Regions from separate parts of the Corallincola spongiicola genome, predicted to be linked through region 3. Evidence: predicted binding sites of a transcription regulator. Region 3 holds the regulator's gene; each other region holds the start of a gene.

What was found. The regulator LexA, encoded in region 3, represses DNA repair genes until DNA is damaged. The targets are predictions, from matches to a motif close to TACTGTATNNNNATACAGTA.
Region 1: a site for LexA is predicted at 2,606-2,625, ahead of imuA (translesion DNA synthesis-associated protein ImuA). Genes of this name have one in related genera too.
Region 2: a site for LexA is predicted at 2,034-2,053, ahead of recN (DNA repair protein RecN). Genes of this name have one in related genera too.

Annotation. Positions count from the first base shown of each region.
Region 1 covers NZ_SHLY01000003.1:5,959-11,346, reverse strand. Annotated here, with positions in the region: gene EXY25_RS10425 (error-prone DNA polymerase) at 1-416, opposite strand, end outside; gene EXY25_RS10420 (Y-family DNA polymerase) at 435-1,883, opposite strand; gene imuA (translesion DNA synthesis-associated protein ImuA) at 1,886-2,590, opposite strand; gene EXY25_RS10410 (multiheme c-type cytochrome) at 2,848-4,311, shown strand; gene EXY25_RS10405 (NapC/NirT family cytochrome c) at 4,382-4,951, shown strand; gene tpx (thiol peroxidase) at 5,023-5,388, opposite strand, start outside.
Region 2 covers NZ_SHLY01000006.1:124,234-129,621, forward strand. Annotated here, with positions in the region: gene bamE (outer membrane protein assembly factor BamE) at 1-268, opposite strand, end outside; gene recN (DNA repair protein RecN) at 351-2,021, opposite strand; gene nadK (NAD(+) kinase) at 2,123-3,004, opposite strand; gene grpE (nucleotide exchange factor GrpE) at 3,147-3,764, shown strand; gene dnaK (molecular chaperone DnaK) at 3,986-5,388, shown strand, end outside.
Region 3 covers NZ_SHLY01000003.1:359,041-364,428, reverse strand. Annotated here, with positions in the region: gene ctaD (cytochrome c oxidase subunit I) at 1-165, opposite strand, end outside; gene coxB (cytochrome c oxidase subunit II) at 184-1,278, opposite strand; gene EXY25_RS11915 (hypothetical protein) at 1,682-2,209, opposite strand; gene lexA (transcriptional repressor LexA) at 2,206-2,838, opposite strand; gene EXY25_RS11905 (MlaE family ABC transporter permease) at 3,031-4,164, shown strand; gene EXY25_RS11900 (ABC transporter ATP-binding protein) at 4,161-4,922, shown strand; gene EXY25_RS11895 (MlaD family protein) at 4,924-5,388, shown strand, end outside.

The DNA of each region.
Region 1 (5,388 bases), 350 kb from region 3:
CCTAACATAGCGGCGATGGCCTGAAAACGCTCAGCATCTTGCGGCCACCACAACAGTAGGCAGTGGCCAAGTGAGTTCAACAGATCCTCGACGGACACACGATAGCTACCTTTGCTGCAGCGCCGTCGAGCCAGTGTAATCAAACCACATAGCTCGCCATACCCCTGTCGGCTAGGTGCCAGCACCACGCACTGCTCACCACACTCCAGCCGAAACTCACTGCCCAGCAACAGCTTGATACCATGCTGTTTCGCTGCCACATGAGCTTTGACCACCCCCGCCATCGAACACTCGTCAGTTAATGCTAATGCTTGATAGCCCAAGGCTGCCGCTTGTGCCACCAACTCTTCGGGATAGGAAGCGCCACGTAAAAAACTGTAGTGACTAAGGCAATGCAACTCAGCATATTCAATCATGCAGATCCACCTTCAGCATCAGCCAAACCACCCGTGAAGAAACCACTCACCACTGGCATCTTTAAAGATCCAACACAGTGCGCCCTGCTGATCCCGCGCCAAATAGTAGTCCCGTATCACCTCATCACCGCAGGCACTCTGCCACCAGCCGGAACAGATCCGTTCCGGGCCATCCAGAATAGTGATATCAGGTTTACTTAATCGACATGGGACAGGCAGCAACCAACTCGGTCGACGCGATGAACTCGCCACCGGTGAAGCTGACATCACAGGATCTGCCGAGGTGCCGGGCGGCACAGACTTCCAGCTTCGTTCTGGGCGATGATCACCGGTCACCGTCATGCCATAAACAGCACCTTCCCCTAACTTACTCTGCAAACGCCCCAGCAGCTGGCCTTGAGTTAACCCTTCCCCCTGCCGCTGCTGTAGTAGATCAGTTGTCGCTGATGTGATTGCAACCAGCTGCTCACAACAAAGTGATAACCCCAACACTGGCGCGGGTAGATGCTGCTTTTCTAACTGCAGTTGCGCCAGCTGCCACCACTGCCTAAATCCCGTCTCTGGCGAGGAAGATCGCAATACGATAGAGGTTGCAGCAATATCTCGATGGCTAAGAGTGAGCTGGCATTCTGTGGTTGCCAGTTGCCGCTGACGAAGGTAATCCGTTAACCCCTGCAACAAACGGCGCAGGGGGAAAAGTAAACCGTGAAGGTGGTAAATTTCAGCGACCAGCGGTTGCGATAACTCAAATCGTGGCGGTGCTGAAAACACCTTAAACGAGGGCATTAAACGGCCCTGCAGTTCAAGGATCCAACAGAGCAAAGGCGCGCCCAAGCGACGTCGGATCTCCGCCACTGGCAGCGCTAGCAGTTGTGATAATGTTTGCAGTCCTAAGCCCGATAATCCTTGCTGCTGCAAAGGGGTAAAAGGCAAGCTCTCGACGGCAAGATCACCGAGACGTTTAGCTGTTTTTTTAGCATCAAGTGATGACCAGTTAGCGCCTGCCTGCGCCAAGGTGATCGCTGCCCGCGGTGTCTTAGCGATAGCGTACTGCCAACTAAGATCTTGGGTTAATAAGCTACGCTTTAACTGACCAAGATAACCCTCTACGCCGCCAAACAGACGCAACATACTGCCCACTTCCAGCAGTAAGCTGTGGGGCGGAAATAACAGAATGCGGGAAGCAAAATCCCCCGCCCATAGCGCCATGGCATGCAATGCTGTGGCTGACAATTGTGCAACATCGCCCTCAACCAGCTGATCTTCAGCTAATAAAGTGATGTCATCGGTCAATGCCAACAAGGTCGCCAGAGACATACCTGGCCGTACCCCCAACACCACAGCTTGCTGATTGCTCTGCAGTACCCGTTGCTGCCGATCCAACAAGACCACAACACCAGACGTCTCATGACTACGACAGCACCAATCAAGCGCTAAGCGGGGAAAATCTAACGCTAACCAGAGCATGCTTACGCCCGCCAAGGGCCGACAATGACACTGTCAGTCTCTGCTGCCGGTAAACTGAACTTGTCAGCCAGCGAAAGTGGAAAAGGCGATAACGGCCACCCACCACGACGTTTAAACAGCTCTACTAGCAACTGGCTATTACTATGACTTTCTAACCATAGACGGGTAGGCGCTGGCGAGCTGAGATCTCTGACCGCTTGCTGCCTGATCCATTGGGGACGAAAAAGAAACAACGGGGTTTGCCCACGCTCCGCCGCCAACTGTAAACGGCGCAACTGGGACGTTTGGGGCTGTTGAGCAGGATCGAGTAACCAGAGCAGCACCACACTACATGCCCCGGAGCTCAACGCTTGCTCTGCGCTCCAGAGCTGCGCCGACATATCTTCAACCCCAGCAATCACCAGTTGCTGCTCCACAGGCAAGCAAGCCTGCAGCAACCCTGGCGCATAAGGCACCATAGGCGGAGCGATCCACAACTGGAATTTGTCCACGGATGCCAGCGCTGCCATTGCCGGCAGCAGCAACTGTACTTCGCCGATGCCGAGTCGCGGCAACAGCAGCTCCGTTACTTCCTGACGTCGCCACCCACCATCGAGCGCCTTGTCTAAGACCGCATAACCAGTGGCGAGTGATTCACAAGACGAAACACGTGGCGCGGCGCCCTGCCATAGCAAGCCAGAGTCAAAAAGTGGATCCAATAATGGCATAATCACCTTAAAATATACTGTATATGCATACAGTATATTTTAAGGTGATTGATTCGGCAAATAGCTGCTGGCGGAGGAAAATTGATCTATTACAACTGCACTCATCATTTAAACCCATACAAAGTGAGCTGATTAACATTTATCCAAAATCCATATTTAATATATGGATTTATTGTCTACTATTTGTTCACTTACATATCTGTCGGATACAGATGTTGTTGCCCAACCATCACGGATGCCGAGACGGACAGCAGATCATGAAAAACGGACGAATAGCACTACAGACCACCTTCTTTGCCACGCTGATATTGCTTACCTGCAGCGCCCTCTTTAGCCTGGCTTACGCCGCCCCCAAAGCACAGATGCTGAAACCTTTTGCGTCGCTCAGTGACGAAAGCAAGCAGTGTGCTGCCTGCCATAAAGAGCAAAACCCCGCCCTGTACCAGCAATGGGGGCGATCTAAGCATTATGGTGCCAATATTGGATGTTTTGAGTGTCACCAAGCCGATCCCAATGATGCTGACGCCATCAAGCATGAAGGGTTTGATATTGCAGTGATTGTATCGCCAAAAGATTGCGGGCAGTGCCACAACAAGGAAGTCGAAGAGTTTGCCGCCAGTCATCATGCCAAAGCGGGACAGATCATTGGCTCACTGGATAACTTTCTCGCCGAGGCGGTGGAGGGACAGTTGAGCTTTAACGGCCAATCCCCCGCAGCAGTCAGCGGTTGTTGGCAATGTCACGGTGCCGAAGTCAAAGTATTAGCTAACGGCGACCTTGATCCAACCACCTGGCCCAACACAGGTATTGGCAGACTCAATCCTGATGGCTCAGTTGGTGCTTGTAGCGCCTGCCACCAGCGTCACGAGTTCTCCATGGTTCAGGCCCGTCGCCCTGAAGCCTGCGGAAAGTGTCACCTAGGGCCAGACCATCCGCAAAAAGAGATCTACGAAGAATCCAAGCACGGTATTAATTTCTTTGCCAACGTTGAGCATATGAATCTGGGTTCAGCGAAATGGATAGTTGGCGAAGATTATGATGCAGCCCCCACATGTGCCACTTGCCATATGTCAGCCACTCGCGAGCTACCTTTAACTCATGACGTCGGCGCTCGTATTAGTTGGACATTACGTCCTGCAATTTCGGAAAAAGTCGACGCGAAAGCGATTGCTCAAGGCAAGCAAGTGAAGCCTTGGGAAGAGCGCCGTGCTGATATGAAGAACGTGTGTAGTGCCTGCCACACCAGTGGCTGGATCGAGAACTTCTATACTCAGTTCGATAATTTAGTGGTGCTGTATAACGAGAAGTTCGCCCGTCCGGGTAAATCTATGATGGATCTGCTGACGAAGAATGAGATGTTAACCGAAGTCCAATTCGATGAAGAGATTGAGTGGACCTGGTTCTACCTCTGGCACCATGAAGGTCGCCGCGCTCGCCATGGTGCAGCAATGATGGCACCTGATTACGTGCAGTGGCACGGCATGTTTGAAGTGGCTGAACGCTTCTACGTTGAGATGGTACCTCAATACCTGGAAGTGGTAGAGAAAGCAGAGCATGCAGGCAAGAAAGAACAAGCAGCAGAAGCGCGAAAACTGCTCGACGAGATCTTATCCAGACCTGAACACGCTTGGTTCTCGGGTAAAGAGCCTGCAGATATCAAACAAAAGCGCCAAGAAGCACAGAAGGCTTTTAAACAGCGCTACCAAAGCGAGAGCAAATAAGTAGCACCTAGCATTGCGGATCAGCTTGAATGAAAGCTGATCCGCTTTTTACCTATCAGCAAGGATTTTTATGAACCAGCATAGAAAGCCCAGCCGATTATGGAAGCAAACCCGCAGCCGTTGGCTATTAGGGATCCCTATCGGTGGTTTCATCGCGTTGGTGTTAGGTGCTTTGGGCGTGGTGACCTTTCACGGTGTGATGGACTTCACCAACACGAATGAGTTCTGTTATGGCTGCCATATTGGCCGGGATACCATTGTCGAGGAGTATCAGGCCTCGGTACATTTCAACAATCGCTCAGGTGTCATTGCCACATGCGCCGATTGCCATGTGCCAAAACCCTTTGTCGACAAAATGATTGTCAAAGTCAAAGCCACCGCTGATATCTACTATCAGTTGATGGAAACTGTCACCCTAGAGAATTTTGAACAGGAGCGATTACGCTTAGCCGAGCACGTTTGGCGAGATATGACGGCCAGCAACAGCCGTGAATGCCGCAGTTGTCATACACCTGAAAGATGGGATAGCGAGGCCCAACCGATCCGCGTCAGAACCAATCACCAAAAGATGCTTAGCCAAAATATGAATTGTATCGATTGCCATCAAGGAGTGGCTCATAAACGGCCGGTAATTGAGTAGAAATCAGCGCAGCTGATACACCATAGCGCAACAAAAGGGGTCGATAACGACCCCTTTTGATTTTTGCAAAGCTAGTCCTGATGAAGCTTCTTAACCATCACCAGAGCGGCATCATAGTCAGGGTGTTCACTCACCTCTTTGACCAGCTCCTGATACTGTAGCTTGCCATCCTTATCAATAATTAAGATAGCACGCGCCAGCAAACCCCTATCCTTGATCAACAAACCGTACTGCTCACCAAAGTTGCGCCATACCGCATCGGACAGCACAGGCATTTTGTCGACATTTTCCACTTCACAAAAACGCTTCTGAGCGAATGGCAGGTCCGTAGACAGAGTGATTAAAATCACATCTGCCGGCAGCTTCGCCACCTCACTGTTAAAACGTTTGGTTTGCAAAGAACAAACACCGGTATCAATGCTCGGCACCACAGATAA
Region 2 (5,388 bases), on a different contig from region 3:
TCAGACGTTTGTTGTACTCCACACCCTTACCTGTTTTTAGTCGATAGACATAATACCAAGTGGTGTCTCTGAAGCTGTTTTTCACCATTGGGGTGCCGAGTACAAAGCGCACTTGCTCTTTGGTCATACCCAAACGCAATTTTTCTACTTGCTGCTCGTCGATATAGTTGCCTTGAGGGATATCGACTTTGTAAACAAATTCGCTCAACCAGGCACAACCGGCCAGTGGCATGATTAACAGAGCAAACAACAGGTTCCTAAACCGCATGGAGTACTTTCTCTTATCAAAATCTGCTGGGCATGATAACCAAGCTGGCGACACAGGGAAAGTTAAACCCGTGTTTGCCTTGTCATGCTGTGAGCAATAACTCTTGTGCATTCGCCCGGGTGTGCTCAGTTATTGTGTCGCCGCCTAGCATTCTGGCTAGTTCGTTGATGCGTTGATCGTCGGCCAGCCAATGTATATTGGTATCTGTCATTTCGTCATCACTGAACTTAGCGACATTGAGCTGTTGGTGACCACATGCTGCCACTTGAGGGAGGTGCGTGACGCACATCACTTGGCACTCTTCGCCAAGCTTACGCAGAAGCTTGCCTACGATAGCTGCGGTTTGACCACTAATACCGACGTCGACTTCATCAAAAATCAAGGTGGGTGTGGCTTGCTGGTTTGAAGTGAGTACTTGCAGCGCTAAGCTTATTCTTGACAGTTCACCGCCAGAGGCGACTTTTGATAAAGGTTGTGGTTGTTGACCAGGGTTAGTACTGACTAGAAACTGGATCTCATCTCTACCATGAACCGCTGCTTTGTCGTTTTTCAAAGAGACACATTCGACACTAAACAATCCTTTGGGCATGTTTAGTTCCCGTATGGCCAGTGTCACTTGCTCCGACAGCTGTGCTGCCGCAGTTAAGCGAAGTTGATGCAACACGTCACTCTCATCACAATACTCTTGCCAGGCGATCTGCTGCTCCTGTTGGAGCGCTTCTAACTGGTCATCAGCGCCAGTTAATTCGGCAAGCTCTTCAACTAACTCTTTATGCTGTTGCGGGAGGTGGTTGGGGTTGACTTGGTGCTTGCGTGCCAACTGCAGCGCGGCCGACAAGCGTTCGTCCAGTTGTTGCAGTTGCGACGGGTCCAATTCGATGCTTTCACTGTAGGCATTAAGTTCATGACTTGCTTCCTCCAATTGTATTTGCGCGTCGTTTAGTAGGCTCACTACCGGCGCTAATTTTTGATCTGTTTCACTGAGTTCAATGATTTGATTGAGAACTTGCCTGACTAATTGGCAGGCGTTGACCTGTTCATCTTCGCTTAACAGATGGGCTGCGTTGTTGGCGCCATCAAGTAAACTTTGGCCATTAAACAGGCGTTTATGATCCTGTTCGATCTGCTCGTACTCACCCTCTTCGAGCGCAAACTGATCCAACTCATCGACCTGGTACTGCAGAAGCTGGCGTCTTGATTCACGTTGTAGTTGTGATTCCAGTAACGTATGGATCTGCTTACCTAATTTTTTCCACAGTTGATAACTCGCTGCCACTGTATCCAATTTACTGTGATGGCCAGCAAATCGATCCAGAAGCAACCTTTGTTGGTCGCTTTTTAGCAAGGTTTGGTGGGCATGTTGGCCGTGGATGCTTACTAGCATGGGAGCGAGTTGTTTCAGCTGCTGTAGCGGCACCGGCTGACCATTTATGTAGCTACGAGAGCGGCCTTCTGCGCTGATGACGCGACGAATGATGCATTCGTTGTCATCGGCGTCTAGATCATGTTGTTCCAGCCATTCATGTACTGCCGTGTTCTTAGTCAACCCAAAGCGTGCCGAGATATCACTCTTTTTTGCACCAGGTCTAACGGCTGAGGCATCCGCTCTATCCCCTAGGCATAATCCCAGCGCGTCAATGGCGATAGATTTACCCGCCCCGGTTTCACCTGTGATGGTTGTCATACCTGACTTAAGTTCAACGTCGGTATGGCTGACAATGGCGAAATTGTTGATAGTAAGTTGCTGCAGCATAGAAACCTCAAAACATGTATACACATACAGTATGTGTATATGTATACAGTACTTTGAGTGGTTTGCAAACTTTTTGTATGAAAGGTGTGCGTTTGTTGCTGTTAAAACAGACTGCTACTCCAGCCCAATTTGGTACGTAGCACTTCATAGTAGTCATAGCAGTTGGGGTGGAGCAGGGTCAGCGGCGCTTTGTGTTTACGCAGTTTTATTTCGTCTCCAGGCATCACTGATAGCGTCACGTGGCCATCACAGCTGACCTGCAGATTGTCCTCATTGCCGTCTGAAACCCGCAGCGTAATAACACTATCACCATCGACAACGATGGGGCGTGCCGAAAGTGTGTGGGGAAACATCGGCGTTAATACCAAGGCATCCAGTGATGGCATCATGATTGGACCTCCGCCGGATAACGAATAGGCGGTTGAACCCGTTGGGGTGGAGATAATTAGGCCATCAGAGCGCTGTTGGAAGACAAAATGGTCATTGATCAGCACCTCAAAATCGATCATGTGGGCGATCTTACCGGGGTGGAGTACCGCCTCATTCACTGCGGTGTTACTACTTTTTAGGCGGCCGTGGCGATACACCTCGGCTTCCAATAGGTAGCGTTGTTCGAGTTGATAGTCACCGCTGAGAATTTCGGTCAGGGGTTGTTCGTATTCGTCAGGACTGAGATCGGTTAGAAAGCCCAGGTTGCCACGGTTAACGCCAACAACACCCACATCAAAACGCGATAACACTCGTGCGGCGCCAAGCATATTACCGTCACCACCGACAACAATGGCTAAATCGCAGCGCTCGCCTAACTGAACCAGATCGACAGCGTCGACATCGGTTATCGCCAATTCCGTTGCAACACGCTCTTCTACGACGACATTCAAGCCACGTTGAGTGAGAAATTTATGCAATTGCAGAAGTGTCTGGTTCGCCCCTTCATGGTGGGGTTTACCTATTAATCCAACGGTTTGAAACGGCTTTTTCATTTGGCTACAGCCTCGGTAAGTACCTGCTCAGTATACTTGGGCGCCGATTAGCAGCAAGTCTTGCCTTGAAACAAAGCGATCAATCCCCATAATAGTCAGCAGCCTCAAGCCGAGGGTATGAAACGGCTTTTCTGGAGATTTTATGAGCGATAAGAACACCCCGTCAGATCAAGAAGTGGTTGAGCAGACGATTGAGCAAGTTGAACCCGCTGCTGAAGTAGAAGTAGAAGTAGAGGAAGGTCAATTGCTGAGTGCTGAAGAGCGTATAGCTGAGTTGGAAGCTGCTTTGGCTGCGTCTAACGCTAAGGTAGAAGAACAGCAAGAATCTGTATTGCGAGCGATGGCAGAAGCGGACAATGCACGCCGTCGCGCCGCGCAAGACAGCGAGAAAGCCCGTAAGTTTGCTCTTGAGAAATTTGCTGGCGACATGTTAAGCGTCATCGACAACCTGGAAAGAGGCTTACAGCTCGCTGATGCCGAAAACGATGCCATCAAGCCGATGATTGAAGGTGTCGAGTTGACCATGAAAGGGTTGATGGATGCTGTTGCTAAGCATGGCGTTGTCCAGCTAGACCCTGTGGGTCAGACTTTCAATCCTGAACAGCATCAGGCGATGTCAATGCAAGAGAGCCCTGACCATGCGCCAAATACCGTGATGCTGGTGATGCAAAAAGGTTATGAGCTAAATGGACGCCTGTTACGTCCAGCCATGGTGATGGTTGCTAAAGCGCCGGCCAGCGGCATCGATACAGAAGCTTAATCGGCGATAAACCTTAAATTTCTGACAAAAAAGTCGCATGGGCGGCTTTTTTTATGTTTGAAGCTTAATCAATAAACCTTGTTAACAAACTGTTTTGCTGTTGTTTTTTTTTGTTTCTGTAAGAAAGTGAAAAAAAATTTCACCCTACGCTTGAAAAGGGTTTCAACGACCCCACCTTTGTTAGCAATGAAATGTACAGGTTTTTGTTGGAGAACGTACAAATGGGTAAAATCATCGGGATTGACCTCGGCACCACAAACTCTTGTGTGGCTGTTTTAGACGGCGGCACACCACGAGTTATTGAAAATGCTGAAGGTGATCGTACAACCCCTTCTGTTATCGCTTATACCGGCGATGAGATTTTGGTTGGTCAGCCTGCAAAGCGTCAGTCTGTTACTAACCCACAGAACACTCTGTTTGCTATTAAGCGCCTGATCGGTCGTCGTTTTGAAGATGACGAAGTTCAACGCGATGTGGCTATCATGCCTTACAAGATTGTCAAAGCTGACAATGGTGATGCATGGGTTGAAGCGCATGGCGAAAAAATGGCTGCTCCTCAGGTATCTGCAGAAATTCTGAAAAAGATGAAGAAAACTGCAGAAGATTACCTTGGTGAAGCGGTAACTGAAGCGGTTATTACTGTTCCTGCTTACTTCAACGATTCTCAGCGTCAGGCAACCAAAGACGCCGGTCGTATTGCGGGTCTGGATGTTAAGCGCATCATCAACGAACCAACTGCTGCCGCTTTGGCATACGGTATGGACAAAAAGCAGGGTGATAACATCATCGCTGTTTATGACTTAGGTGGTGGTACGTTCGATATCTCTATTATTGAGATTGATGAAGCTGATGGCGAGCACACGTTTGAAGTGTTGGCGACTAACGGTGACACCCACTTGGGTGGTGAAGATTTTGATAACCGTTTGATCAACTACTTGGTTGATGAGTTTAAGAAGGAGCAGGGTTTCGATCTGCGTCAGGACCCATTGGCTATGCAGCGCCTGAAGGAAGCTGCTGAAAAGGCCAAGATTGAACTGTCCTCTGCGCAGCAGACCGAAGTCAACTTGCCTTATATCACTGCTGATGCCTCTGGGCCTAAGCACCTCAATATCAAAGTGACCCGCGCCAAGCTGGAATCTTTGGTTGAAGATATGATCAAGCGTACTTTAGAGCCTTTGAAGATCGCTCTGAAAGATGCGGATCTGTCAGTGGGTGATGTGAATGACGTGATCATGGTTGGTGGTCAGACGCGTATGCCAGCGGTACAGAAAGCCGTGTCTGATTTCTTCGGTAAAGAGCCTCGTAAAGATGTGAACCCGGATGAAGCAGTTGCCGTAGGTGCTGCTATTCAGGGCGGTGTATTGGGCGGTGATGTAAAAGACATTCTCTTGCTTGATGTGACACCACTCTCTTTGGGTATCGAAACCATGGGTGGTGTAATGACACCACTGATCGAGAAGAACACCACCGTGCCAAGCAAGAAGTCACAGACTTTCTCAACGGCTGAAGACAACCAGTCTGCGGTGACAGTGCATGTTATCCAGGGTGAGCGTAAGCGTGCGGCTGATAACAAATCTCTCGGCCAGTTTAATCTGGAAGGTATTCGCCCAGCGATGCGCGGTAC
Region 3 (5,388 bases):
GATAACCATCGCCATGGCGCCGCCGATCAAAAACATGGCAAAACTGAACCACAGATATAGGCTACCTATGTCTTTGTGGTTAGTGGTAAAGATCCAACGCTTCAGACCTGAGGGGGCGTGATGCGCGTGGTGTTCGTCATGCAGTGACTCAGCTACGCTGCTCATTTTTCAGCTCTCCTCTGGCTAGATTGCGCTTTTGATGCGGGCATCCACATCAGCGGGTTGAACGAGTTGACCGGTGTTGTTACCCCAGGCGTTACGCTCGTAGGTGATCACCGCGGCCAACTGTTTGAGTGTTAACTGTTTGGCAAAGGCCTGCATTGCCGTACCTTTTTTACCGTGGATAACAATGTCTATATGGGCACCGACATCGCCGATGGTGAGAGGACTGCCCTTCAAGCCAGGAAACACACCAGCAAGACCTTCACCATTCGGTTGATGGCAAGCCGCACAAGAGGTCATATACACTTGCTCGCCTTCAGCCATTAACTCTTCCATGCTCATACTCATGGCCAGCAGTTTTTGCTCTTCCGCTTTCGCTTCAGCTTGGGTGGTTTTCAATGTGGCCAACCAAGTGTTGTATTCTGCTTCCGGCTTGGCGACCACAACGATCGGCATAAAACCATGGTCTTTCCCGCACAGCTCCGCACACTGCCCTCGGTATGTGCCGGCTTCGTCAATTCTGGTCCACGCTTCATTAATGAAACCTGGATTAGCATCTTTTTTCACCGCAAAAGCGGGCACCCACCAACTGTGAATAACGTCGTCGGAAGTCATTAAGAAACGCACTTTTTTACCGATAGGCAGAACTAGCGGGCGGTCCACCTCAAGTAGGTAGTTTTCAGTTTTGGCGAGTTTGTTTTCGATCTCGGCACGGGGTGTCGCCAACAGGCTATAAAACTCAACGTCATCATCCAGATACTTGTAGTGCCACTTCCATTGCGAGCCCGTCACCAAAATGGTGACATCCGCTTCCGTGGTATCTTCCATATTGATCAACACTTGCGTTGCTGGCACCGCCATCCCAACCAAAATAAGCAGTGGTAGTGCAGTCCAAAGGATCTCGACCTTGGTACTTTCATGAAACTGCGCCGGTTTCACTCCCTTGGACTTGCGATGATGAATGATTGACCAAAACATCACACCGAAGACAAGCACGCCAATGACGCAGCAGATGTAGAAGATGGTCATGTGGAGCTGGTAGACGTCCTGACTAATGGCTGTCACACCCTGAGTCATATTTAGCGGCATCTCCTCGGCGGAGATAAATGACGGCAATAGGGCGCCAGCCCCCGCCGCGACGCGTGTGGCTATCCGTATCAAGAGGCTTCTCCTCGCACTTACAAAAAACACCTGTTCGACAGGCGCTTACCCCAAAACCCCAGTAGCCACTACAGACCGCATATTTAAATTTTTATAGGCGCGGTCGCAGCTATCAGGCCTTGATTAAGAATCGTTCACGATTAGCGATACGTCTAAAAATTAATCAAAAAACTTGAGCAAGTTAGCAAACTGCCCAACTGTTTGCGGGTTAAATCACATCCAAATGGTGATATTTAGCCTGACGAGTGATGAAGTCTGTGCAACTAGAGTTAGCAGCTAATGTGTTAGGAGGATTTTCAAAGGTATAAAAAAAGCCGCCTTGCGGCGGCTTCGGAAAGTACATTGAAACTGTGGGGGATCAATGGACCAACACACTGGCGAACATCTGATTTTTCGACCGTGCTGATTGCCATGCTCTACCTGCATGGCAACGGTTATTCATGCGATGAAACAAAACACTGTTTGTATCGTAGCAAGCCGCTTCGGCGGTTAACGCCTGCCACTGCGCTTCGGAAAGTAGATCCGTCCAGCCGATAACCAAGCCACAAGTGGCAGAGCCTAAGCCTTGAGTCACGGCACACATCACACCTTGCTCATCTTTGGGGTGGACTTGCAACAGTCGCTCGGCGCACACACCATTTTCCACCAACCAACGCGTCACCTGCTTATCAGGGGCTGCCACCAATACCACCCATTTGTTGGCTTGTTGACTACGTTTGATTGTCTCTAACAGTGCTGATTGCTGGCCTTCAACCGGCACAATCTGCGCTCGCGATTGCCACTTATTTTGCGGGCGGCGGTTGCCGGTTAGCTTTGGCTGCGGTGCAGCTACCAATGAGCCAGTCATTTGGCGAGTATGCAGATTCATTGTCTCAAATGGGTTCATAACCACTCTCCATTACGAATGATACCAACAGCCAGCCCTTCAATGGCCAGGTTCTCTACACCCAGATCGACTTTGATCGGGCTGTAGGCTTCATTTTCAGCATGCAACAGCACATCTTTGCCATTCTTTTCAAAACGCTTAACTGTCACCTCATCATCACCCACCCGAGCGACTACCACCTGCCCATTCTGCGCCGTCGCAGTCTTGTGCACAGCCAGCAGGTCGCCTTCGAGGATGCCAATATCCTTCATACTGTCACCGTGTACTCGCAGTAAGAAGTCCGCAGATGGCCGGAACATGGCTGGATCAACTTTGTAATGCGCCTCAACATGTTCTTGCGCCAAGATAGGCGTACCGGCAGCCACTTGACCAATCAGAGGTAAGCCATCATCGTTTGCAGCCGCTTCATCATCCGCCTGTGGGATCACGCGAATACCCCGTGATGTTCCCGCCAAGATCTCTATTAAACCTTTTTTGGCCAGTGCTTTGAGGTGCTCTTCCGCGGCATTAGCAGACTTAAATCCCAATCGGCGTGCAATTTCCGCACGAGTTGGCGGCATGCCTGTCGCTTCAATATTGTCTTTAATCAACGCAAGAATTTCAGCTTGTCGTGGTGTTAATGGGCGCATAAAGATACCTGTGATTGCATACAGTATACTGTGAGTATATACAGGTATTTATTCATGGCAAGTATCACTGCTGTTTTTTTGATCACTGTTTTATGTGACATTAATAACTTGATTCGCTTTGAATTTTGCAGAAATAGCGGATCTGCGGCAGACTCAAGGACATTACGTAGGGCTTTTCAAGGTGAAAGTGACGTGCATGAGCTGAACATCAGGCGAACTGATGACGGTACTGGCTGGCTGTTAGAGTTGACAGGTGACTGGGTATTACGCCGTGGCGATCATCGGGTTGACGATCTACTACAAGCCCTAAAATCAAAAGTCACTCCAGATGAAACGCTCATATTCGTCGACGCCGACATTGGCTGCTGGAACAGTGCGCTGGTGGTGCTTATTCGCCGTGTCAGTGAATATGCAAAAGCGCATCGACTGCATGTAGATGTCAGTCGCCTGCCTCAAGGCGCACAGCAGCTTCTGGCGCTGGCAGAGTCACAATCTAATGCGGCCAATAGACCAAACCAAACAACTTACCAGCCGACCTTTGCTGAGCGCATAGGTAACTCGGTCTTGGCGAGCTGGGAAAACATCTTAGTCAGTTTCAGTTTCATCGGCGCGCTGATCAGCGCCGTTGGCAAACTCTGCGTCGGCAAAGCCGAGATACGTGCCAAGGACGTGTACGACTGTATGCATGACGCCGGTCCCGCTGCCTTTGGCATTGTCGCCTTAATTAGCATCCTGATCGGCATGATCTTAGCCTTCGTTGGCGCCGTGCAGTTACAACAGTTCGGCGCATCTATCTTCGTCGCCTCTCTTGTTGCGCTGGGTATGGCACGTGAAATGGGCGCGATGATGACAGCGATTATTATGGCGGGCCGCACAGGCGCGAGTTACGCCGCGCAGTTGGGCAGCATGCAGGTGAATGAAGAGATCGACGCACTCACAACCATGGGTCTTAGACCCATCGAATTTTTGGTGCTCCCCCGCTTTATCGCGCTGTTAATCATGCTGCCGTTGCTTACCGTTTTTTCCATGGCGCTAGGTATTCTTGGTGGCGCGCTAGTATCTCAGTTAATGCTCGATATCTCATTCACCCAATTTGTGGAACAGATGACCACCACGGTGCCGTTACGCCACTTCGCTATTGGCTTACTTAAAAGTGTGCTATTCGCACTGGTAATCGCTGTTGCAGGCTGTATGAATGGCATTAATTGCGGACGTAATGCAATGGCCGTGGGGCAAGCAACTACCCGCTCTGTGGTATCGGCCATCGTGTTTATTATTGTGGTGGACGCCATCGTCACCATTACAACAACATTGATCGGTATATGAAGCAAAAGCATATTGAAATACGCGATCTCACCATGGCCTACGGCGATCGCGTGATCCAACAAGATCTCAACTTCACCATTGATGGTGGCGACATATTTATCATCATGGGGGGGAGCGGCTGCGGCAAAAGCACACTCATGAAACATATGATCGGTCTATTGACCCCAGCCAAAGGTGAAGTCTTATTCAATGACCAAGCAATGTGGAGTTGTAACGAGCAGCAACGCCAAGCGATGACCCAAAAATTTGGGGTAACCTATCAATCTGGGGCATTGATCAGCTCAATGACCTTAGAAGAGAATATCGCATTACCATTAGAGACCTATACCAACCTCACCCATAAAGATATTCGCGATCTTATTTCACTAAAGTTAACTCTGGTTGGCTTAGAGGGATATGAAAAATACTATCCTTCAGAGATAAGCGGAGGGATGGCAAAGCGCGCAGCACTGGCTCGCGCCATTGCATTAGACCCAGAGGTGCTGTTTTTTGATGAGCCTTCAGCCGGACTCGACCCGATCAGTGCCCGCCTGCTGGATGATTTAATCTTACAGTTACGAGACAGTTTAGGCGCAACCGTCGTAATGGTGACCCATGAGCTGGCCAGCATTTTTGCCATCGGCACCAACTCAGTGTTTCTCGATCCAGAAACCAAAACGATGATTGCTCAAGGGGATCCCAATGAATTACTGGCAAATTGCGATGACCATCGAGTGCAAATGTTTCTGCGCCGGGGCGATTTAAAGGAGAGCAACTAAGATGGGACACAATGCGACAGCAGCACGCATAGGGATATTTGTGATTTTTGCCGCCACATTGATGGTCATCGGCATCATCATGTTCAGCTCCGACCAATTTTTCTCAAAACATGACCGCTATGTCACGGTATTCCGCGGCTCTGTACAAGGGCTGGCTAAAGGCTCACCGGTCTCATTTCAAGGGGTAAAAATCGGCGAGGTAGTTGACGTTCGTATCCATTATTCTGCCAAGAACAGTGAGTTGTTGGTACCAGTCGTGATGGATGTCAGTGCCGAGCTGTTGGATAACTTCTTTGAAGGTGTAGCACCTAAAGATATGGAGCGCGCCAATCGCGGCATCCGTGCCAAACTGGTCACCCAAAGTATGGTGACCGGCCGACTGATGGTGCAGATCGACTACGAGCCGGAACAACAAGGAGAGTTGCACCCGACCGACCTAAATTACCCTCAAATCCCAACAGTACCG